DNA from 3 places in the Pseudocolwellia antarctica genome. Region 3 is predicted to be linked to each of the others. Evidence: predicted binding sites of a transcription regulator. Region 3 holds the regulator's gene; each other region holds the start of a gene.
The links. Region 3 encodes sigma-54, which starts transcription at its own class of promoters, with help from an activator protein. Its sites were predicted from a motif close to GTTGGCACGNNNNTNGNNT; they were not measured.

Region 1: the regulator sigma-54 is predicted to act here: its motif matches at 3,069-3,087, upstream of ACPUVN_RS14430 (NarK family nitrate/nitrite MFS transporter).
Region 2: the regulator sigma-54 is predicted to act here: its motif matches at 3,333-3,351, upstream of ACPUVN_RS12755 (PEP-CTERM sorting domain-containing protein).

What each region holds. Positions count from the first base shown of each region.
Region 1 covers NZ_CP187926.1:3,326,570-3,334,515, reverse strand. The annotation lists gene ACPUVN_RS14435 (protein kinase domain-containing protein) at 1-1,556, opposite strand, end outside; gene ACPUVN_RS14430 (NarK family nitrate/nitrite MFS transporter) at 1,546-3,015, opposite strand; gene ACPUVN_RS14425 (biotin-dependent carboxyltransferase family protein) at 3,236-4,405, opposite strand; gene pxpB (5-oxoprolinase subunit PxpB) at 4,405-5,253, opposite strand; gene ACPUVN_RS14415 (5-oxoprolinase subunit PxpA) at 5,247-6,020, opposite strand; gene ACPUVN_RS14410 (YcbX family protein) at 6,031-7,221, opposite strand; gene mpl (UDP-N-acetylmuramate:L-alanyl-gamma-D-glutamyl-meso-diaminopimelate ligase) at 7,445-7,946, shown strand, end outside.
Region 2 covers NZ_CP187926.1:2,949,694-2,957,639, forward strand. The annotation lists gene ACPUVN_RS12750 (Ig-like domain-containing protein) at 1-2,397, opposite strand, end outside; gene ACPUVN_RS12755 (PEP-CTERM sorting domain-containing protein) at 2,678-3,259, opposite strand; gene ACPUVN_RS12760 (glycoside hydrolase family 26 protein) at 3,583-4,662, opposite strand; gene ACPUVN_RS12765 (peptidylprolyl isomerase) at 5,038-5,316, opposite strand; tRNA gene ACPUVN_RS12770 (tRNA-Leu) at 5,468-5,552, opposite strand; partial or broken gene ACPUVN_RS12775 (NAD-dependent succinate-semialdehyde dehydrogenase) at 6,050-7,521, opposite strand; gene ACPUVN_RS12780 (RDD family protein) at 7,732-7,946, shown strand, end outside.
Region 3 covers NZ_CP187926.1:4,263,492-4,271,437, reverse strand. The annotation lists gene mlaF (phospholipid ABC transporter ATP-binding protein MlaF) at 1-455, opposite strand, end outside; gene ACPUVN_RS18505 (calcium/sodium antiporter) at 771-1,745, shown strand; gene ACPUVN_RS18500 (KpsF/GutQ family sugar-phosphate isomerase) at 1,769-2,731, shown strand; gene kdsC (3-deoxy-manno-octulosonate-8-phosphatase KdsC) at 2,732-3,277, shown strand; gene lptC (LPS export ABC transporter periplasmic protein LptC) at 3,274-3,840, shown strand; gene lptA (lipopolysaccharide transport periplasmic protein LptA) at 3,806-4,357, shown strand; gene lptB (LPS export ABC transporter ATP-binding protein) at 4,361-5,092, shown strand; gene ACPUVN_RS18475 (RNA polymerase factor sigma-54) at 5,147-6,658, shown strand; gene hpf (ribosome hibernation promoting factor) at 6,692-6,979, shown strand; gene ptsN (PTS IIA-like nitrogen regulatory protein PtsN) at 7,013-7,465, shown strand; gene rapZ (RNase adapter RapZ) at 7,485-7,946, shown strand, end outside.

The DNA of each region.
Region 1 (7,946 bases), 940 kb from region 3:
TTGTACTGAAATGGTGAATAGTCGCTAAAGGTGACTTCAGCTCTTACCATAGGTTTGTAAGGTAAACTTCCACATAACATTTCATAAGTGATAACACCTAACGAGAATAAGTCACTTTTATGATCGGCATGTAAGGTAAGCAATGTTTCAGGCGCAATATAATTTAACGTGCCTTGTGGAACCGACTCAGCTAAGTGGTTGCTGTTTTCTTCTAGCGAAGCAACAAGAACAGTGCCGTAATCAATCAAGGTTACTTTGCCATAAGCATCTATCATGATGTTATCGGGCTTTAAATCTCGGTGTACCAAGTCTAATCGCTGAAAGGTGCGCAGAGCTTTAATAACTTGTTCTAAAATATCGCGAACTTGTGCAATGCTTGGATTCTTATTGTCGTGCATCCATTCTGAAAGAGTTTGCCCGTCAATGTATTCACACACATGATATAAAAATTTGCTGTTAGTTTTCGCGCTTTGAATACGCATCACATTACGATGATTTACGCGTTCACCAATCCAAGCTTCGCGCATAAATCCTTGCAGATAAATCATATCGTCAGCAAAGTTTTCTGAAGGTACTTTCAATACAAAAGGAGTAGGGTCTGACTCATGCTCAACAAGATATAAATGTGAGCGTATGCTGGCGTGAATAACTTTGCGTACTTTGTAATTGTCTAATTTCATACCTACTTCAAGTGCTGGAGGTATGGTTTTACTCAGTAAGTCTCTTTCTATTTCAATTAACTCACGATTCGGCGTACTGCCAATATACATAAGCAAGCAACTAACATTGTCGTCACTGCCCATTTCTAAAGCAAAGTCGACGATGGATTTACTGGCTTTTTCTAAATCTTCATTGCTCGGGTTTTCTGGTAAGTCATGTAATCTAGATTTTATTGCCGTTGCTGATAAAAAGTCGTGTACGCCATCACAAGTTAATACATAAATATCGCCAGCTTTAACATCTATTTGATGCACATCTACTTTTAGTCGCGGATCAGCACCCAAAGCTCGCGTTAAAATAACATCTTTGCTGTTAGTACCACTTCTTCGATTATGATCACGAGTAATGATTTCAATGTCATTTTCACGATAGACACTTAAACGTGTATCACCCACATGAAAAACATAACCCGTAGAAGATTTGACGATTAATGAAGTGAAGGTGGTTAGCCATTGTAATGATTCACCGTTGGCTGAATCGGTTTGAGAAGATAGCCATTGGTTTAAACTGGTAAGAACTTTTGAAGCTGACTTTTGGGTAGACCAAGTGTCAGAGGTGGCATAATAGTCGTTAATAAATTGAGTAACAGAAATTTGAGCTGCATCAGCAGCTCGGCTTGCGCTTGAAACACCATCAGCTAGTGTGGCAACGACACCTTTAGATATTATTTCGGTGGCTTTAGGAACAAGGGCTGCAAATGCATCTTGGTTTTCTGCTTTTTTACCTGCTGTGCTGTAGCCACCAAAACACACATCTAATTTGTCAGGTGTGTTTTGGTTTACAGCCGATGTTTTTTCTGTACTTTTTTCAGCGTTAACTGAAGTGTTATGAGACATTTATTAGCTCAATGCTACCGTCTTCACGTACTTCGGTAATTGTTCCTTTTGGCTCTTGCATAAATAACAATGCAACAAAGCCAACAACTGCCGTCGCCGCAATAACAAGAAAGAATGTTGAATAGTCTACCACTGACAATACAGTTAAATAAACCACGGCACCTACGTTACCGTAAGCACCTGTCATACCTGCAATTTGTCCTGTTAAACGACGCTTAATTAATGGAACTGCAGCAAATACTGCACCTTCACCCGCTTGTACGAAGAAAGAACAAGCCATTGCCGTAATTACAGCAATAACTAAAGGCCATGAACTATCAATTAACGACATAGCAAAATAACCTACCGCTAAACCTGCTGTTAAAATAAGTAAGGTTTTCTTACGACCAAACTTATCACTTAACCAACCGCCACCAGGACGCGACATTAAGTTCATAAAGGCGTAAGTCGATGCTAACATTGCCGCGTAAACCATATCTAATTCGAAGGTTTCAGCAAAGAATAAAGGTAACATTGAAATAACAGCTAACTCAGAACCAAACGTTGCAAAATAAAGTATGTTTAAAACCGCAACTTGTTTGAATTTATAACGATGAGATTCAGGTACTTCATTTTTAAATAAGTGACCATTCACTTTAAAAGTTTGTTTTACTTCAAGTAAAAATAAAACAACGAGTGATAAGTAAGCGATTAACGTTGTGCTTTCTGTAAGTAATGAAACGCCAGACGGTGAAAGTTTCCATGCAAGTAATGCTAAAGCACCGTACATAGGGATTTTCATTATTAATAATAAGTAGAAGTCAGGAACACTGGTTACTTCCATTGCACCTGTTTGTTTCGGTTTAAAGTAGGTTGAACCTTTAGGTGTATCGGTAACGTTTGCGTACCAAATCAAACTAAACACTAAGCTTAACAAACCCGTTAACGCTACAGAGTATCTCCAGCCATCTTCACCACCAAACATTAAAGCGATAGTAGGTAAAGTCATAGCTGCAGCAGCTGAACCAAAGTTACCCCAACCACCGTAAATACCTTCAGCAGTACCTAATTCGTTAGCAGGAAACCATTCCGAAACCATACGAATACCGATAACAAAACCAGCACCAATAAAGCCTAATAAAAAGCGCGCAATAGCGGCTTGTTCAAAGGTGTCAGCAAAAGCGAACATAAAACACGGGATACTACATATGGCTAATAGCAGGGCGTAAACTAAGCGAGGTCCGTATTTATCGGTAAGCATACCAATAATGACACGGGCTGGAATAGTAAGGGCTACGTTAAGTAGCATAAGAGTTTTAAGCTCACTACCTGTTAAGCCTAAGCTATCGCCAATCACGGAGATTAATGGAGCAAAGTTAAACCAAACCATAAAGGTGATGAAAAAAGCCATCCAGCTTAAATGGAGTACTTTCATTTTGCCTGTAAATGACAATATATTGATGCCTGCTTGTCCGCTCATAAGTTTTCACCGTGTTATTTCAAATTGAAATTTAAAAATCTATGGTTAGGAGAAAGCAAGGCTAGTGCCATAGCCAGAAAATATATTTTATTTATATATATCAGGTGGTTATTTTTAGTTTGTTGTTTTTATTAATATTTGATTACGTTATTGTGCACTGATCTTGCTATGTTGCACGGTTACAGTGCGTAATAAAATGCAGATAAGAAATGTATTTGAATTAATTAGAGAAATGAAATTTTTGATGAAAAGCGCTGAGTTGCTGTTGTGCAAAGTTAAGAGTAGTCGGTGAAAATTGTACTTTATTTCCTGGGCGTAACTGACTGAGTTTAAATAAGTCGGTTTGTATTACTGCACCTAAAACAGGGTAACCACCTATGGTTTGTCTTTCTTTCATTAGAACAATAGGTTGGTTGTTGCTAGGTAGTTGAATAGTGCCAAAAGTAACGGGTTTAGACAGGTTAGATTTTTTGTTCGTGTTTGAACTGAGGTTTAGATTTGAGCTTGTATTTGAGCTTAGGTTTGGCTCTAACTCTGGTTTTATGCTGTCGTTAGGCATTTCAGATAATCGGTAGCCCATGCGATTGCTGTCTGCACTAATCGTAAATTGATGTTCACAAAAAGCTGTTTGCTGCTTTTCACTAAGAGAATGCCATAGCGTTTGAGGAATAAAGCGTAGCGTTAACGGCATGCTTAACTCGTTATAGAATTGGCTAGGCGTTAATTGCTTTTGCTGAAATGCGATTTTAGATGCTTGCTCCAGATCAAAATTACTAGAAGAAAAGTTGTGAGACTTCATCTTTTCAGAGCTTAGACTACAGTGCTCAGCTAAAGGAATATGATAGTCAGTTGATATTATGTCTGCTGGCGCTGTATTAAAGCCTAAGTGTTTTTCAGTTGAGGTTTGTGAACGACTGCCCAGCCAGGGTTTATTTTGAATGCCACCTACAACTGCTAAGTAACTATGTAAGCCTAGTTTAGGTTGGTTGAAACTCACAATATCATGGGTGTTTAAATGATGAACTTGCCAGTTATTTACTGGTTTATCGTTTATACATACCGAGCAATCTGCACCTGTTATAGCTATAGTACAACTTTGCTCTGCTTTAAATGTTATTTGCCCTAAGGTTATTTCTAATTGAGCCAGACTAAGGTGGTGATTGAGTAACTGGTTATCTGGTGAATGATTTACCGAATGAATATGTGCATCTGATTGTGAAAGATTCTGAGCTAAACATAATAAATAATTAGCATACAAAAATGCATATTCATCTGCCGCACCACCTGCACTAAAACCTAAATGTTGACTCGACATCCGACCAAGATCTTGAACACTGCAAAAGCCATTTTGCTTGATAACGGTTAAGTGGTTTTTTAGCTTATTAGTCATTAGCGTGTTTCCTTAATAAATTCACCACCTAAAGACAAAAACTCTGTACGAGTAATAGAAATGAATCTTACTGATTGTCCTACTTGAATCGTGCTTTTGAATTGTGAGTCTTGAGAGTTGTTATTTTCTTTATCGAATGTATTTTCTTTGGAATTCTCAATATTTTTATCAGAAGTAACGTCTAAATTAACATGATACATATCTAAAGGCGTTTGCCCAATTATATGCCAACCACCAGGGCTGGTATTAGGGTAAATAGCGGTTTGTTGCTCTGCAATGGCAACAGCACCTTTAGGCACACTAAGGCGCGGAGATGACTTTCTCGGAAGTTGTAATTGCGCAGGTAATTTACCTAAATAACAAAAGCCAGGAGTAAAGCCTAAAGCGTAAGCTCGATAAGTGGTTTGACTATGCAACTGGATAACTTCATCAATACTTAATTGAGTTTGTTGAGCAACCGTTTGAATATCCCAGCCTGCTTCTTCATCATAATAAACGGGTATTTCTATGATTGAGTTTTCTACTGGAACAATATGTTTGGAGCTATCTGAAGCGCTTGTTTGGTTGTTGTTGTGGATAGGTCTTTGGATCAGCTCAAGCAAGAATGTGTTTAAGGTGTCGTGTTGTATTTTTTCAAACTTATAATAAATAATCAGGCTGGCGTAACTCGCTATGGAATCAATCATTATTTCTTTAAGAAAAGCTGCCGCTTGTTGCTGGCAAAACATAATATGTTGATGTTGCTCAGCACAAATTTTCTCAGGCCATTCAAGTAATACGGCATTTTCACTAATGTATGAAAGGGTAATTAAAGGCTTATCCTCTGTTTTATCAGATGCTTTTAACATGAGCTTGGCGCTATGTTGTTTGTATTATTTGAACATTCAGCGTTGAGTAATTGATGTAGTTGTTTAACGACTGCTATTGCCTCAGGATTATCGCCGTGAACACATAGAGTATCTACTTTTAGAGTTAAAGGTTTTCCGTTAACACTGATGAATTTATTATGGCGGATCAATTGTTCACATCGACTTATGATTTTGTCTATATCGTGTATAACCGCATTGCTTTCTTGGCGAGAAACAAGCAAGCCTTGGTCGGTATATTCTCTGTCGGCAAAGGCTTCAAATAACAAAGATATATGATATTTAGCTGCAATGGCTTTTAACTGAATAAAGATATTATCGGTTTCAGGTAAGGCTTGAATAAGTAATGGCAGTGGATGTTTTAACGCTGAAATTGCTTGGCAAACTTGTTCGAATATTTCAGCGTTTTTCATCATGTCGTTATACAAAGCGCCATGTGGTTTCACATAACTCAAAGTCGCATTGTTGCTGTCGCATATCGCTTGCATCGCACCTGTTTGGTATTGAATTATCGCGATAAGTTCTGCAGCTGAATAACTAACACTAATACGCCCAAAGTTATCTTTATCGTTATAACTAGGATGCGCACCAATAATTACCTTGTTGGTAAGTGCTAACTTAACTGTGTTATCCATGGTTAATGGGTCGGAAGCATGAAAGCCACACGCGATATTTGCCATGTGAATAAAGGGCATGATCAACGCATCGTTATCATGTACTTTTTCACCTAAATCGCAGTTTAACTTCATGGTTTATCCTTTAGTTTCTTGGTGCCTTACTCAGCACAATGTCAGATTTTGGAATAGCGCTACAAGCTAAAACGTAACCATTTTCTATATCTTCAGCAGACAAACCATCTGTGGCTAGTTGTTCCACATCACCACTTTCTAGTTTTATTTTACAGCGTCCACACATTCCGCCACGACATGAATAAGGCAAAATTAAGCCTGCATCTTCACCTTGATCTAAAATTGTCGCCTTGTTGTTGCCAACTACTTCTTTATTCCATGAGCTAAAGTTTATTTTAGGCTTTTTATTTACTTTCATTGATGCTGAGCCTTGGTTAGTGTTTTCTTTAATTTCTTTAATTTCTTTAATTTCTTTAATTTCTTTAATTTCTTTAATCACAAAAGTCGGTGCTTGTTTGGTTTCGATAACTTCAACTTTATCGCCTAGTTTAATTTGTCCTTGGTTGAGTGGTACCAAGTTTTGACCAAACATAACATCACCACTTTCAATTTGTCTGAAGGTTTTCAATGTTGTTAATGGTTCTTGCTGACTATTACTTTCAGCTGTTTTAGGGTTAATTGTTGTGAAGATACAACGTGAGCAAGGTGAGGTAACTTCAAATTCTACTTCACCAATACGAATGTGTTTCCATGTATCTTCATCAAAACCATCGCAGCCATCTATCACTAAGTTAGGTCTAAACTGATCCATGGTAACCATATTATCAGTGCCTAATCTTTGATTGAGCTGAGCTAAAGATTGTTGAGAAATAAGTAAAATCGGGTAACCGTCAGCAAAACCGACTTGGCTATTCTTATTTTTAACAAAGCGCTCTGAGTTTTCACCAAAAAATAATAGCTGACAAGGCTGCTCTAAATAACGGCTAAACCATTGATTGTAATGTTCAGCGCCTATTTGAGCATTTATATCGCTTGCCCAAACCGTTACATTTTGATATTCAGAAGAAAACTTAGCATATTCTATCGATAAAATAGGCATGCCTGGCGCGGTGATGTTTATACCTGTAGAGGTTAAATTTGCCTGAATTAAACATAAGCGTGGTTCAGTGCGAGCTGTAAACATTTCGCCTTTATCGTTTGCGACAATAAAGCGTCGATCAAAAGACAGCCCAAGTTCTTCTACCCAACTATTTGAAAGGTGAATACCTGATGATGATTTTATTGGGTAAACCGAGATTGACTGTAATGCTATATTCGCCACGTTATTTCCTTTTTAACCTTAAATGATAGTGCACTGGGGTTATTTAATTTTACCGCGTTAATGTAAGCCGAATTTACTTGTGATTCAATTACTGAGCCTAGATAAATGATGTTAACGTCAATTAAGGGCAATTAAATCTGTGTGTGGCTGGTTTTACCTACTGTGACTAAGGTATATTACTAGCATATTACAAGGTTCTTATTTCTCATTTTTTGGTAAACGTATGCATATTCATATTTTAGGTATTTGTGGCACATTTATGGGCGGAATAGCCGCCATAGCAAAACAGTTAGGACATCGAGTTTCAGGTTGCGATGCTAACGTATATCCTCCGATGAGCACTCAGCTCGAAGAGTTAGGCATAGAGTTAAAACAAGGTTATTTAACCGAGCATTTAAAAGATGAACCTGATTTAGTGATTGTTGGTAATGCGATGTCGCGCGGTAATCCTATGGTTGAGTATGTATTAGACCGAAATATTGCTTACACTTCTGGACCTCAGTGGTTGCTTGAAAATGTATTAAAAGACCGTTGGGTGCTAGCCGTTTCAGGAACTCATGGAAAAACCACTACCAGCAGTATGATCACCTGGATTTTAGAATACGCTAACATGGCACCAGGTTATTTAATTGGTGGCGTTCCACAAAACTTTGAGAGCTCAGCTAGATTAGGTGAAGCTCCTTTTTTTGTGATTGAAGCTGACGAATACGACACCGCCTTTTTTG
Region 2 (7,946 bases), 1.3 Mb from region 3:
TTCTTGTATTGAAATCGTTTCACCATCGTCGGTAAGATCTGACACGGGTGTTACGCTGATAGCAAGAGTAGAGGTTTGTGTATCGCCCGCCCCATCCGTTACTGTGTAACTGATTTCTGGTAAGTCACCGTTAAAATTATCGGCGGGTACGAATGTGTAACTGCCATCTTCGTTAAGTGTAAACGCACCTTCATCAAGCTGAGTTGTTGCGCCAACAGCCACTTCAACACCACCGATCACAACACTGGTGATGGTTAATGGTCCGTCTGGACTTGAAGCGTTATCTAATACGTTACCTGAAGTGGGTGTATCTTCTTGTACTGAAATCGTTTCACCATCGTCGGTTAGATCTGACTCTGGCGTTACGCTTATTGCTAGCGTCGAGGTTTGTGTATCGCCCGCAGCATCCGTCACTGTGTAACTGATTTCGGGTAAGTCACCGTTGAAATTATCGGCGGGTACGAAGGTGTAACTGCCATCTTCGTTAAGTGTAAACGCACCTTCATCAAGCTGAGTGGTTGCGCCAACAACCACTTCAACACCACCGATCACAACACTGGTGATGGTTATAGGTCCGTCTGGACTTGAAGCGTTATCTAATACGTTACCTGAAGTCGGCGTATCTTCTTGTACTGAAATCGTTTCACTATCGTCGGTTAGATCTGATACTGGCGTCACGCTGATAGCGATAGTCGAGGTTTGTGTATCGCCCGCCCCATCCGTTACTGTGTAACTGATTTCGGGTAAGTCACCGTTGAAATTGTCAGCGGGTACAAAGGTGTAACTGCCATCTTCATTTAATGTGAAATCACCTTCATCAAGTTGAGTGGTTGCGCCAACAACCACTTCAACACCACCGATCACAACACTCGTGATGATTAATGGTCCGTCTGGACTTGAAGCGTTATCTAATACGTTACCTGAAGTGGGTGTATCTTCTTGTATTGAAATCGTTTCACCATCGTCGGTAAGATCTGACACGGGTGTTACGCTGATAGCAAGAGTAGAGGTTTGTGTATCGCCCGCCCCATCCGTTACTGTGTAACTGATTTCTGGTAAGTCACCGTTAAAATTATCGGCGGGTACGAATGTGTAACTGCCATCTTCGTTAAGTGTAAACGCACCTTCATCAAGCTGAGTTGTTGCGCCAACAGCCACTTCAACACCACCGATCACAACACTGGTGATGGTTAATGGTCCGTCTGGACTTGAAGCGTTATCTAATACGTTACCTGAAGTGGGTGTATCTTCTTGTACTGAAATCGTTTCACCATCGTCGGTTAGATCTGACTCTGGCGTTACGCTTATTGCTAGCGTCGAGGTTTGTGTATCGCCCGCAGCATCCGTCACTGTGTAACTGATTTCGGGTAAGTCACCGTTGAAATTATCGGCGGGTACGAAGGTGTAACTGCCATCTTCGTTAAGTGTAAACGCACCTTCATCAAGCTGAGTGGTTGCGTCAACACCCACTTCAACACCACCGATCACAACACTGGTGATGGTTATAGGTCCGTCTGGACTTGAAGCGTTATCTAATACGTTACCTGAAGTCGGTGTATCTTCATTAACTGATAGGGTTTCACCATCATCTATAAGATCACTTACTGGGGTAACCGTAATTGATAAGGTTCCTGTAGCGTCAGTATTAGTTGTATATGTTATTAAAGGAAGTTCGCCATTCCAATTACTTAGAGGGGTAAAAATAAAGCTTCCGTCTGAGTTTATGGTTAAGCTTCCGCCTTCTACTTCAGCTGTTTGACCACTGAGGTAATCAGTTGCGTCACCTGATATGGTGAAAGACTGGACAGTTAAATCATCGTTAGCATCAATGTCATTATCAAGTACATTACCTTGAGCCACTTGATCTTCATCTATAGTAATTTGATCGTTTTGAGTAAACGTTAAATCTGATGCTTCATTTAATGGGTCTGGGTCATTATTTAAAATAATAGCAGCTGTATTTGCGGGTTCAGTCGTATCATATCGAGCTTGTGCTAGAAGTTCTTCAGCATCTCGGTCTAATGTTACAAAACTAGTACCTGCGTTATTTAAAACACCACCTGCTGCAGTATCAGGAAGTTCAACATCATCACCTGATTCGATTAAGTCTTGAATAGCATTAATATCATCAAGTAGATCGTCGGTGGGTTCTAAGGCAATAGTTTCGTCTGCAATTTGTATATCAACACTTTCATCTGTTATTGAGTTACCTGATACAACTTCTTCACTACCATCTTCATAAACAAGAGTTATTGCACTCTCTTTAGGTAATATAAGTAGCATCCCTTGTTGCACTTTATCGCCTGTACTCAGAAGTGTATTTTTATCCAAGTCCGTATGGATGACCCCTTTAACATCAATAACATCAGCATTCTTTGGGGCTATAAATTGTTGCATTTACTTAACACTCCTAATAATTATTTTAATTTTTTACTATTTTTAACATATGGAAGTAAACATTTTGGATCACGGCTAGAGGTTTGTTATACAAATAATAAAAAACAATTGTCATCTTGATTATATTCTAAGCAAGTTAGAAATTTAATATTTATTTTGTAACATTAATGACTGGTTTAACAATAAATAATTCATTATAGCAGAATTATATTTACACAATAAAAAATGGCGATATATTTCTATATCGCCATTCTAAATAAAAACTAAAGGGTATAAATGGTTACTTCTTAAAGTAACGTCTACCAAAAGCTAATAACGCTAATGAGAAAATAGCTAATGAAGAAGGTTCTGGTACGCTCACAGCTGAACTACTAAAAACATAGTTAATTTTATTCTCGCTTCCAGATCCTGGTAATGCACGATCTTGAACCCAAGCAGATGCATCTCCTCTAGTATCAAGAGTGCCATCAGAACCATTATAGAAACCATCAAGGTTATTATCAATTATAAGACTTTCATCTAATTGAACATAACTGTTATGAATTCTATCGTACCAAGCTTCATGCTCTACAACATCTTCTACTGTACTGATTGCGTACAAGTCACTAAAAGATAACTCACCAAAAATGGCTTCAGCTGCAGTGATACCTGAATAAATTTTTGCTGCATCTCCTGTTGTACCATCACCATTACCATCGAGGTAACTTGGGCCTGATGCCATATCATATTCACCAATATAGAACCATTCCACGCCTGATGCATCACTAACGATATCGTTTACATTTAATATACCTGCATTAGCCATACTAGAAGAAAACAATACAAAACTAGCGAATACGATATTTAAAAATTTAATGTTCATACAACCTCTCAGATTTCCTAATTACAGGAATTTTATTATTGAACAATTGAAAATACTTACAAGTGACATTTCAATGCAAAAATTGTTCCAATAAATAAATACTTATATATATCAAAATCATAAAATAAACTATAAAAATAAAATAAATGCATTGTCAAAAATACTGACAATAAATAAAACTTAAAATATGTAAATTCAAAAGTATTAATCACTTATTATCTATATCTTATTGTACTGCCAATAGATAAAAACTAAAATAATTACTTTTCATTATTGAGATAACTAAACAATTTAAGCTCAAATATTTATACTAATTTCGATAATTAATTTTCTAATGGTACAAATCTAAAGTCATCTGCGTGTAACCAAACAGGATCAGCGATCTCTTGAATATACTTATCACTAACCACACTATTTTTTTCTAATCTTGCATCTTTCCAATTATGCCATGAAAAGCCTAATTCATTAGACCAAAAATTCCAATCCCAATTTATATAGCTTATTGCTTTAATTTGAGGATATTCTTTAATCATGTCAAAGAAAGGTTGATACCAATCCATCCAGCTTTTAATTCCATCATCAACACCAACATAGCGTGGAGTTGTTTCACCAATCATAACCGGCTTTCCATGCTTCTGTGCATCTCGATAAAACTCACCAAGCCAAGGGTTAGTTATTTCTTGTGGTGAAAAGATATCAACTCCCCACCAATCAACTACATCATCTCCAGGATAATAGTTCATCAATGCTTCTTTCGAAATAAACCCAGCAGATCCACCTGCGCTGCACCAAACTGTTGCTATATTTTTAATCTTGCTTGAACGAACTTTTTCAGTGATTAACCTAAAGGCTCCAATAAAGCCTTCTGGTGTATAGTTATTCCACTTACCTTCGAATTCATATCCAATTCGTAAATATGTTGGAGTATTTAGATCTGCTAAAGCATTTATAAAATGTTTTATTTGTTCATCAAATTCACCTTGAGATAAACGTTCTGCTTCGCCTGAACCATTATCCTTACCAGATGTTAAATTTACACCAATTTGAAGAACAACATTGGTGTCTTTCATCGCAGTAATTTCAGCTTTAACTTTTTTATGCCAATTAATAACTTCATCAGTAGATTGTGTGAGTGAAACATACGTCATATACATCAAAGGCTTACTATTATTAGGCATTAAATCACTATAACGGTTATAACTGTCTATATCCTGCCCTGCCCCATGTATAATCCCAAACTCAGGTTCTAATTTAGCACCGAAATTTAATCTCTGTTTATAATCACTTTTAGCCACAATATTAACTTGCTGTAGATTATCTAATTTATTGCTACTGACATTACTTAGGTTGTTAGAACAAGCTACAGTTACTAATACCAATAATATGAAATAAAGATGTTTCATCTATTTACCTCTTTTTAAAGTTTGTTTTATTTAATAATAAATCATTTAATGTCATTATGACCATAAGATTCATAAATAAACAAATTATTTAAAATAAATATTGATGAATTAAACATGTAGTGCATATAGCGAGTAATTAAGAAGCAAAGCATTTAATTTAAAACTACCCTGCTGACAGGTAAATCATTGAATTGACAAAGGGGACAATAGAATTTCACTTAACCTTACTTATTTATAATTCTAATATTTTTGATATAAAAAAGCCCCTACTCTTTCAAATCAAGGCTTTCAATATGGTACCAGCTCTCGGACTCGAACCAACACGTCTTACGACAGGGGTTTTGAAAAGAACATTAATTTCAAAACAGTTACAAATTAAGTCCTATAAAGCACCTTTATTACATGCCAACCAAATTTAGTTTTAACCAGGTGTGGTTCCAATATTGCACCGTTAAATGCAATTTTATCAAATTGCGGAACCATAGTGCCGCGTTTAAACTCACCTAAGTCACCGCCCTTTTTACCAGTAGGACATGACGAATACTTTTTAGCTAACGTCTGAAACTTAGCTCCCTTCCCTAATTGCTTGAGAATGTCTTCTGCAATTTCTTTGTGTTTAACTAATATGTGGAGTGCGTAAGCTGTAGCTGCCATAAAAAACCTTTCTAATACCAATAGATAACTAAATCTAAACAGGAAAAACATTGAACCTCAATAGATCCTATATCGACTCATAAGCCATTTATTTAAATCTTATTTTTTAACATAAAAAAGCCCTGACTCTTTAGAATCAGGGCTTTCAATATGGTACCGGAAGACGGACTTGAACCGTCACGCCCGAAGGCAACGGATTTTGAATCCGTCGTGTCTACCAATTCCACCACACCGGCAATAAGAGGAAGTAAACGTTAGTTTACAAAGCAATAAGCTTTATATAAAAACCAATAGCTTTATAAACTACTCTGAAATATTCATTCAAACGTTTCAGAGAGCGGCATTATACGAAATACTCAGGTGTTAGCAATAGTTTTTACAAAACAATGAGTTTAGATGTTGTTTATTTGACCGTATAAGGCTGTTACTCGAAAAATGATGGCTTGCTCGATCGTTCACATTTAGGAAGTCCACAGTGCAATATAAATTAGGTCTTATTTCAAACATCACAATTATTCAGGTTTAAGTTTAAGTTTCATTCATTTTAAATGACGATAGTTAAGCTATTTCATCAGAGATTATGACAACATAATAAATATTGAAAGTACTAATTCCTTATATAATTCATTAGCCCATAAGCATACTGACGTAAGATTAAGAGATTAAAATAACTATCGTATTTACTAAAATCACTTTCCAGTTACAGCTTTACTATAACTTCACAACACTTCAATTATTTATCTAAGCCGCCCATACATAAATATTTAATTTCTAAATAATCGTCTAACCCGTATTTAGATCCTTCTCGACCACTTCCTGATTGTTTTACGCCACCAAAAGGTGCTGCCACATTGGAGATTAATCCTTCATTAATGCCAATCATACCAAATTCCAACTCTTCAGATACACGCCAAATACGACCAATATCTCTTGAATAGAAATAAGCTGCTAAACCATATTCAGTATCATTAGCCATAGCGATAACTTCAGCTTCTGTTTCAAAGCTTATAATAGGTGAAATAGGACCAAATATTTCATTGCTAGCAACAGGCATCTCATTAGTAACATTTGTTAAAATTGTAGGTTGATAGAAGCTTTCACCCGAGGCACCTCTTTTACCGCCAAGTATAAGTTTGGCGCCAGCAGCGACAGAGTCATTAACAAGTTTATCAACACCGTCCACGGCATCACTCGATATCATAGGTCCTACAGTCACACCATCAGCTAAACCATTACCTACAGATAAAGCAGCAACAGCCACTGAGAATTTATCAGTAAACTGTTCAAGCACCGATTTTTGAACAAAAATTCTATTTGTACACACGCAAGTTTGGCCTGCATTACGGTACTTTGATACCAGAGCACCTTGAACTGCGGCATCAATGTCTGCATCATCAAAAACAATAAAAGGCGCGTTACCACCTAGCTCCATGGATACTTTTTTCACGGTAGTTGCACATTGACTTATCAGAGCTTTGCCTACTTGTGTTGAACCCGTAAAAGTAAATTTAGCTACATCAGGATGTTGAGTTAATACTTCTCCCATACCGCGAGCGTCTTCTCCAACAACAACATTAAATACGCCAGCAGGAATACCCGCCCTTTCAGCCAATTCAGCCATTGCTAATGCCGACAAAGGTGTTTGCGTTGCAGGACGAACCACAAAAGTACAACCTGCAGCTAAGGCTGCAGCGGCTTTTCTTGCGATCATAGCATTAGGAAAATTCCATGGAGTGATTGAAGCGACTACACCTACAGGTTGTTTGATTACAACAATACGCTTATCACCTGATGGACCAGGAATAGTATCACCATAAACACGCTTACCTTCTTCAGCAACCCATTCAATAAATGAAGCACCGTAGCCAATTTCACCTTTTGCTTCAGCAAGAGGCTTGCCCTGCTCTAACGTTAATATTTTTCCGAGGTCGTCTGATGTTGTATCATTAAATTAAACCAATTACGTAATAAAATAGAACGTTCATTGGCTGACTTAGACGACCACATTTTTAAGGCACTTTTAGCGGCTTTTACTGCTAGCTCAGTTTCTATTACACCTGCATTATTTACATTTGCTACTAATTCATTGTTAGCAGGATTAATTACTGCGAACTGTGTTTCACTTCTGTGCCAGCCACCATTAATATAAGACGAGTTTTTTACTAAAGTATTATCTTGTAAACCTAATGATTTTTGCTCTTTCATGAATGTGTCCGTTATTAACTGATATAAGTTTAAGTTAGATGGTGAAATTCAATACTGAATCTTCACATTATCATAATACCTTACTGCAGATTTAAATTATTCCGTTAGGTTAAACAGCCTTATTTTACTTTTATTAATAATTATTATGTAAAATAATGCGATTTAACAGCGCTCTTTGATAGACTACTCAAATTATTCAAAGGTATTCTCATGACTTCTATAAATTATAACGATTTCCCACGCGCAGGCTTTAGACGCCGCATGGCCTGTTGGATGTACGACTTCCTCACCTCAGTAGCTGTTTACATGGTAGCAGGACTGATCTCATTCTGTATATTCATGCTGTTTAACAATTTAGGCTTTATAGATATGGGTGAATATGAGCATTTAATTGAAGTGCAACAAAACTCAGTTTTATACAGCGG
Region 3 (7,946 bases):
AAAGCAGCTCTTCTTGCCATACCTCCTGATAATTCATTAGGATTAAGATGACGAGCACCACGTAAACCAACAGCTTCTAATTTCATTAGTACTATTTTTTCAATGAGGTGTTCTGATAAGTTAGTGTGTTCACGAATTGGGAAAGCAATGTTGTCATATACAGACATATCGGTAAATAAGGCACCACTTTGGAAAAGCATACTCATACTTTTACGTAATTCGTAAAGGTCATTTCTGGAAATTTTAGGAATATCCTGACCTTTAAACATGATACTACCTGACTGCGGTTTTAGTTGTCCGCCAATCAATCTGAGTAACGTTGTTTTACCTATACCACTTGGGCCCATAATGGCCGTTACTTTGCCTTTAGGAATGGATAAACTAATATCATCATAGATGACACGTTCATCGCGTCTAAACGACATGTTTTTAATATCAACAAGATTATCTGACATATTATTAATGGGCATCACAGTTAATTAGTTTAAATACATTAGAATTCTAACCCAGCGCAATAAATACTTCATTAGAAATTAATGATTAAATATGTTTATCACAGGTTTAAAAGCTCGTTGAAGTGTAAATAATTGTAAGACTATTACAGAGTATTTCTGTGCAACCTACTTTTGTTAAAAATACATTATCTCACATTTGCTTAAAAAATTGGCTAATCATTAAGCATTATTGGAATTTTTATCGCTGATTCGATAAAATTTCTTTTTATTTCCTCCTCAACCAGCGACAATTTACACAACTGATGGGAGTCGTTAATGTTTATACAAGTTTTAATTTTATTGGTCGCTCTAGTGGTGCTCGTTTGGAGTGCTGATAAATTCGTATTTGGAGCTTCTTCGCTTGCGAGAAATTTAGGTATTTCTCCAATGATAATTGGTTTAACTATTGTTGCTATGGGATCTTCTGCTCCTGAAATGATGGTTGCGGCAACTGCGTCTCTTCAAGGTAATCCAAATACCGCGATTGGTAACGCCATTGGATCAAACATTACCAACATTGCTCTCGTTTTAGGCATTACAGCTTTTATGCAGCCTCTCACGGTTTCTTCAAGTACGATTAAACGTGAAATCCCACTTATCTTAGCAGTTACTGCTTTAGCTTATTGGATGTTAGCTGATTATAACTTCAGCTTTATCGAAGGTTTGATTCTCATTGTAGGTTTTTTTGCTTACATCATTACCTTACTTGTTATCACCTTAAGAAGATCTAAAACAGCTCCAGTTGATGATCCTATGATTTTAGGCGCAGAGAGTGATGTTCCAGACCCTGTAAGTACAGGAATGTCTGTCGTTTGGTTAGTTATAGGTATGATATTACTACCTGTGAGTGCTTCTTATTTAATTGATTCCGCTGAATTTATTGCTAAATCCTTTGGAATTAGTGACCTAGTTATTGGTTTAACAATCGTAGCTATTGGTACAAGCCTACCTGAACTTGCGGCAAGCATTGCTAGTATCCTTAAAAAAGAGGATGATTTAGCCTTAGGTAATATTATTGGTTCAAACATATTTAATATTTTAGCTGTTTTATCACTTACCGGGCTTATCGCTCCAGGTGATATTGATGCTCACGCAGCAACACGAGATGCTCCGATTATGTTGGGCATAACGCTATTACTATTTGTTCTTTGTTTCAGTAGAAATCGCGGTAGCTTCAGGATAACTAGGCCAAAAGGTTTGCTATTACTCGGTATTTTCGTTGCTTATCAAATATTACTTTTCTCTCAATAAAATTAGATTAACGAGACTATCTCATGAAACAATTTAAACAGCTTGCTATCAATGTTATTGATATTGAAAAACAAGCTATTGAAGAAATCAAACAATACATAAACGACGAATTCGAACTAGCCTGCCAATTAATGTTTGATTGTAAAGGTAGAGTTATTGTTATTGGTATGGGGAAGTCTGGCCATATTGGTGGAAAAATAGCAGCTACGTTAGCTAGTACAGGGACACCTGCTTTTTTTGTTCATCCTGGAGAAGCCAGTCATGGTGATTTAGGCATGATCACACAAGATGATGTAGTATTAGCTATTTCTAATTCGGGTGAAACTGAAGAAGTGCTTTCAATAATGCCAGTGATCAAACGCATTGGCAGCAAGCTCATAGCGATGACAGGCAATAGTAATTCAACTCTCGCCAGCATTTCAGACACTCATGTATGTATTAAAATATCTAAAGAAGCTTGTCCATTAGGTTTAACACCAACATCAAGTACAACAGCAACCTTAGTCATGGGCGATGCTTTAGCTGTTGCTTTACTTAACGCTAGAGGTTTTACCGCTGACGATTTTGCCTTATCACATCCAGGTGGTAGTTTAGGCAAGCGATTATTACTTAGACTTTCTGATGTTATGCACACTGATGAGCGTGTTCCTGTTGTACAAAGCACAGCAAAAATTAAAGATGCATTAGTCGAAATGTCATTAAAAGGTTTAGGCATGACTGCTGTTGTTACTAATAATAAGCTTGTGGGGTTATTTACTGACGGTGATTTACGCAGAATACTAGATCAAAAAATAGATATTCATCAAGATGAAATTACGAGTGTAATGACAGAGAATCCTACGGTAGCCTCAGCCGATATGTTAGCAGCTGAAGCATTAAAGGTAATGGAAGACAAAAAAATTAATGGTCTTATTATCGTAGATGAGAACAACACGCCAATTGGCGCAATGAATATGCATGTACTTCTAAAATCAGGGATCATTTAAATGAATACACTTTATGGAAATGTTTCAGATGAAGTTCTAAACAAAGCCAAAAATATAAAACTTTTTATATGTGATATCGATGGTGTATTTTCAGATGGTCGCATCTATTTAGGAAATGACGGTGAAGAGTTAAAAGCCTTTCATACTAAAGATGGATACGGAATAAAAGCACTAGGAGCAAGCGGTGTTGATGTTGCTGTGATTACAGGGCGACAATCCAATATAGTGCAAACCAGAATGACAGCGCTGAACGTAAAACACATAGTTCAAGGTGAAGAAGATAAACTACCTGCGTTAAAAAACATTCTAAACAAACTAAATTTAAAACCTGAACAAGTTGCTTATATTGGCGACGATATGCCTGATTATGAATGTATGGCTTATATCGGGTTAAGTATTGCAGTCAATGATGCTCACCCTCAGATTTTACAATTAGCACATTACACCACCTTCACTCGTGGAGGTTTTGGTGCTGTTCGTGAAGTGTGTGATTTAATTATGCAAACTCAAAATACACTAGCTAATGCAACTGGCGCTAGTATATGAATAGGCTTTACACCACAGCTTTATTTGCTTTATTAGTAGCCTGCATTGCTTACGGTTTAATAGAATGGAAGCAATCACATCAACAAATAATAAAAACGATAGATACAGAATTAACGCCCGACTTTATTGCTGAATCATTAAAAAGTAACACTTTTAGTGAAACTGGAGCGCTTTCTCATATTATCGATGCACAAAGAATGGAACATTATTCGGGTATAGAAGTTACTCACTTTGAATTTCCGAGCTTGACCTTATACCCAGAAAATAAAGATGTTCCATGGAAAATTAGCTCAAAAGAAGGCACACTGTTTAAAAACAATCGTGTAAGCTTAAAAAATAGAGTGAAGTTAGAATCTACGGATCCTGATAGCTTAATACAGCAAATTCATGGAAAATCGATTGAATTAGACTTAAACACAAACATTATTAGCTCAGAACAAGCCATCGTTATTTTAGGTAATGGCTTTACCGTGTACGGTTCTGGATTAATTGTTGATATAAACACCAAACAGATGACATTAACTGAACATGTGCAAACTATTTACCAAAAAACTCAAAAGTAGCTTATTAATTCTCGTATTATCGTCTTTAGCTAGCTCTACAGCTTTAGCTAAAAAGCTCGATATAAATCAAGAATTAAGTATTGATGCCAGCAAACAATCAGCGGATCTAAAAAATAAAATTTTTAGTTACATCGATAATGTAGTTATCAAACAAGGCACCCTAATTATTAAGGCTGACTTAGTACAAGTGATCACCGATGTTGATACAGGTGAAAAAACCTATATAGCTAAAGGAAAGCCAGCAACGTTTGAGCAAACATTAGACGATGGCAAGCCGATTAACTTACAAGCCAACGAAATTAGATACGAACCTTCTTTAAATACTGTGGTTATTTCAGGTAATGCATTATTACAACAAGACGGTAGTGAAGTAAGTGGTAGCAAAATTACTTATAACGCAGAAACAGAATATGTGAATGCTGAAAGTAATGAGAATGACAAAGTGAAAACAGTTATTCAGCCAAAAACTAAAACCAAAATAAACACAGACAAACCACTCGTTGAGGATATTCAATAAAGCATGGCTACCTCTACTCTAATTGCAAAAGGTTTGGCTAAATCATACAAAAGCCGTAAAGTTGTAAAAAATGTTGGCTTAACCGTTAACGCGGGTCAAATTGTTGGCTTACTCGGCCCAAATGGCGCAGGTAAAACAACCTCTTTTTACATGATTGTAGGTCTTGTACCTAACGATGAAGGCTCTATTGTTCTTAATGATGAAGATGTCACCTTATTACCTATGCATGAACGTGCTAGAAAAGGTATTGGTTACCTTCCTCAAGAAGCTTCAATTTTCAGAAAACTTAGCGTTTATGACAACATCATGGCCATTTTACAAACGCAAAAAGCTTTAAACCAAGTTGAACGCGAAGCAAAGTTAGAGCACTTACTAGAAGAGTTTAATATAGGCCACATAAAAGACAATTTAGGTATGAGTTTATCGGGTGGTGAGCGTCGCAGAGTAGAAATTGCACGAGCATTAGCCGCAGACCCTAAGTTTATATTATTAGATGAACCTTTTGCGGGTGTCGACCCTATCTCTGTAGGTGATATTAAAAAGATTATTCTACACTTAAAAGAACGAGGCATCGGCATACTCATAACAGACCATAATGTTCGTGAAACACTTGATGTATGTGAACATGCCTATATTGTAAGTCATGGTGAATTAATCGCAGAAGGTAATGCTGATGAGATACTTTCAAATCAACATGTAAGAGATGTATACCTTGGCGAACAATTTACGCTATAGTTATCAATAAGTATCAATAATGTTTATATGATTAATAGGATAAATAATACGTAGATGCGCCCTTCTTTACAACTCCGTATAGGACAACATCTAACGATGACACCTCAGTTGCAACAAGCAATAAAGTTGCTGCAACTATCAACGTTAGATTTACAACAGGAAATTCAAGAAGCTTTGGAGAATAACCCGTTGCTTGAAGTTGATGAGAGTTCCCCTAACTCTCAGGATAGTTCCGTTAATAATTTAGAAGATGCATTCTCTGCAAACGCAAAAGCGGATACAGATAAAGGCAGCACTGACGGTTCAGAAGACTCTACTCCCTCTATTGATGAAATATCAACGACTGAAGCGATGAGCAATACCGACATCCCCGAAGAACTTAATATAGATACCACATGGGATGAAAGCTACAGCGCAGGTATTTCTAATACAGGTAGTATTAGCTCTCCTTCTGAAGATTATACCTATCAAGGTGAAACCAAAGATTCTCTACAAGATCATCTTTTGTGGCAAATGGAACTAACTCCTTTTAGTGATACCGATAAAACCATCGCCATAGCCATTATTGAAGCTATTGATGAGTCAGGATACCTAACGGTTTCTTGTGAAGACATTCTCGATTGTGTTGGTATTGAAGATCTTGAATTAGACGAAGTTCAAGCCGTACTAAAACGTATTAATGTTTTTGATCCTGTAGGTGTAGGTGCACGTTCTGTTGCTGATTGTTTACTGATACAACTTAATCAATTTGATACCGCTACACCTTGGCTTAAAGAAAGTAAACAAGTTGTAAAAGAGCATATAGATTTATTAGGTAATAGAGATTACCGTCAATTAATGCGTAAAACGCGTTTAAAAGAAGATCAACTACGCGAAGTATTACGCTTAATTCAATCATTAGATCCTCGTCCTGGCGACAGTGTTGTTAAAAGTGATGAACAATACGTGATCCCTGATGTTTCCGTTGAAAAGAAAAATGGTCGCTGGGTAGTAGAATTAAACCCAGACACAGCACCTAAGCTTTCTGTAAATCAACAGTATGCATCGATGAGCCGCTCAATGAAGTCATCAAACGATACACAATATATACGTTCTAACTTGCAAGAAGCTAAATGGTTTATTAAAAGTTTAGAAAGTAGGAACGATACATTATTAAAAGTGTCAAATTGTATAGTGCAGCGTCAACAGGGCTTTTTTGAACATGGTCCTGAATCCATGAGACCTATGGTTTTAAATGACATTGCTGAAGCAGTAGATATGCATGAATCAACAATTTCTCGCGTAACTACTCAAAAGTACATGCATACCCCAAGAGGGATTTTTGAACTTAAATACTTTTTCTCAAGCCATGTAAGCACTGATAATGGTGGTGACTGTTCTTCTACAGCAATAAGAGAGCTTATTAAGAAACTTGTTGCCGCAGAAATTCCAGCAAAACCATTAAGTGATAACAAAATGGCAGAAATCCTTGCTGAGCAAGGTATCAAAGTCGCGCGTCGTACTGTCGCGAAATATAGAGAGTCATTATCAATACCGCCGTCGAATCAACGTAAGAGCTTAATATAATTTTCCAATATGACTAAAAGAGGACGTTAACTTATGCAAATAAACCTAACAGGCCACCATGTAGATATCACTAACTCTTTACGCGAATATGTTAATACGAAATTTTTAAGGCTAGAACGACATATTGATCAAATTAATAATGTATATGTAGTATTAACAGTTGAGAAAATAAACCAAATTGCTGAAGCAACTGTTCATTTAAAAGGTACAGAAGTTCATGCAACGGCAGACAATCAAGATATGTACGCTTCAATCGATGCTTTAATTGAAAAGTTAGATCGTCAAATTTTGAAGTACAAAGGCAAAACCGCAACCCATTAACTCAGTAGAATAAAGTAGGCTTTAGAAGTAATTATGACTTTGCAAGATATCTTATTACCAGATTGCACATGTTGTGCAATTTCTGGTTCTAGCAAGAAACGAATTTTAGACCAAATTTGCACCATAGCCTCCGACAAAATTTCTGAGCATAGTCCGTACGAGTTATTAGAAAGTTTAGTGTCTAGAGAAAAACTAGGCTCTACAGGAATTGGCAATGGCATTGCAATCCCTCATGGGCGACTGGCAAATGCTAAGTCTGTGGTTGCTGTTGTCGTAACTACTGAAACACCTATTGACTTTGACGCGATAGACAATAAACCTGTCGATATTTTTATTGCCCTATTTGTTCCCGAAGATGCTTGTAAAGAGCACTTAACGACTTTACAAAGTATTGCTAAGTTATTCGGCAATAAGCAAATAGCTAAGCAAGTTAGAAAGTGTCAAAGTAATGAAGAATTGTTCAAGCTTATCCAACAAAACACATAAAAAAGGATCGAACAGCTCAATGAAGTTAATTATCGTAAGTGGACGTTCAGGTTCAGGAAAATCAGTAGCCTTAAGAGTACTAGAAGATTTAGGTTACTATTGTGTTGATAATATCCCTGTAAATTTATTGCCTGCACTCGTGCATACCGTGATCAACGATTACGAAAATGTAGCGGTAAGTATTGATGTTCGTAATTTACCTAACAATCCTCAAGATGTTTCCGAAATATTAGATTACCTACCGAATACCGTTGATTTAAACATTTTATATCTGGATGCTGACGACAGTGATCTTATAAGACGCTTCAGTGAAACCAGAAGATTACATCCGCTAATTAAAAAGAATATAGCGCTTGATCAAGCGATTGCATTAGAGAAGAAGTTACTCGAGCCTATTTCAACACGTACAGGGCTTTATATTAATACTAGCCAACTATCTCCTCATCAGCTTGCCGATTTAGTCAGAGAAAGAATTCTCGGT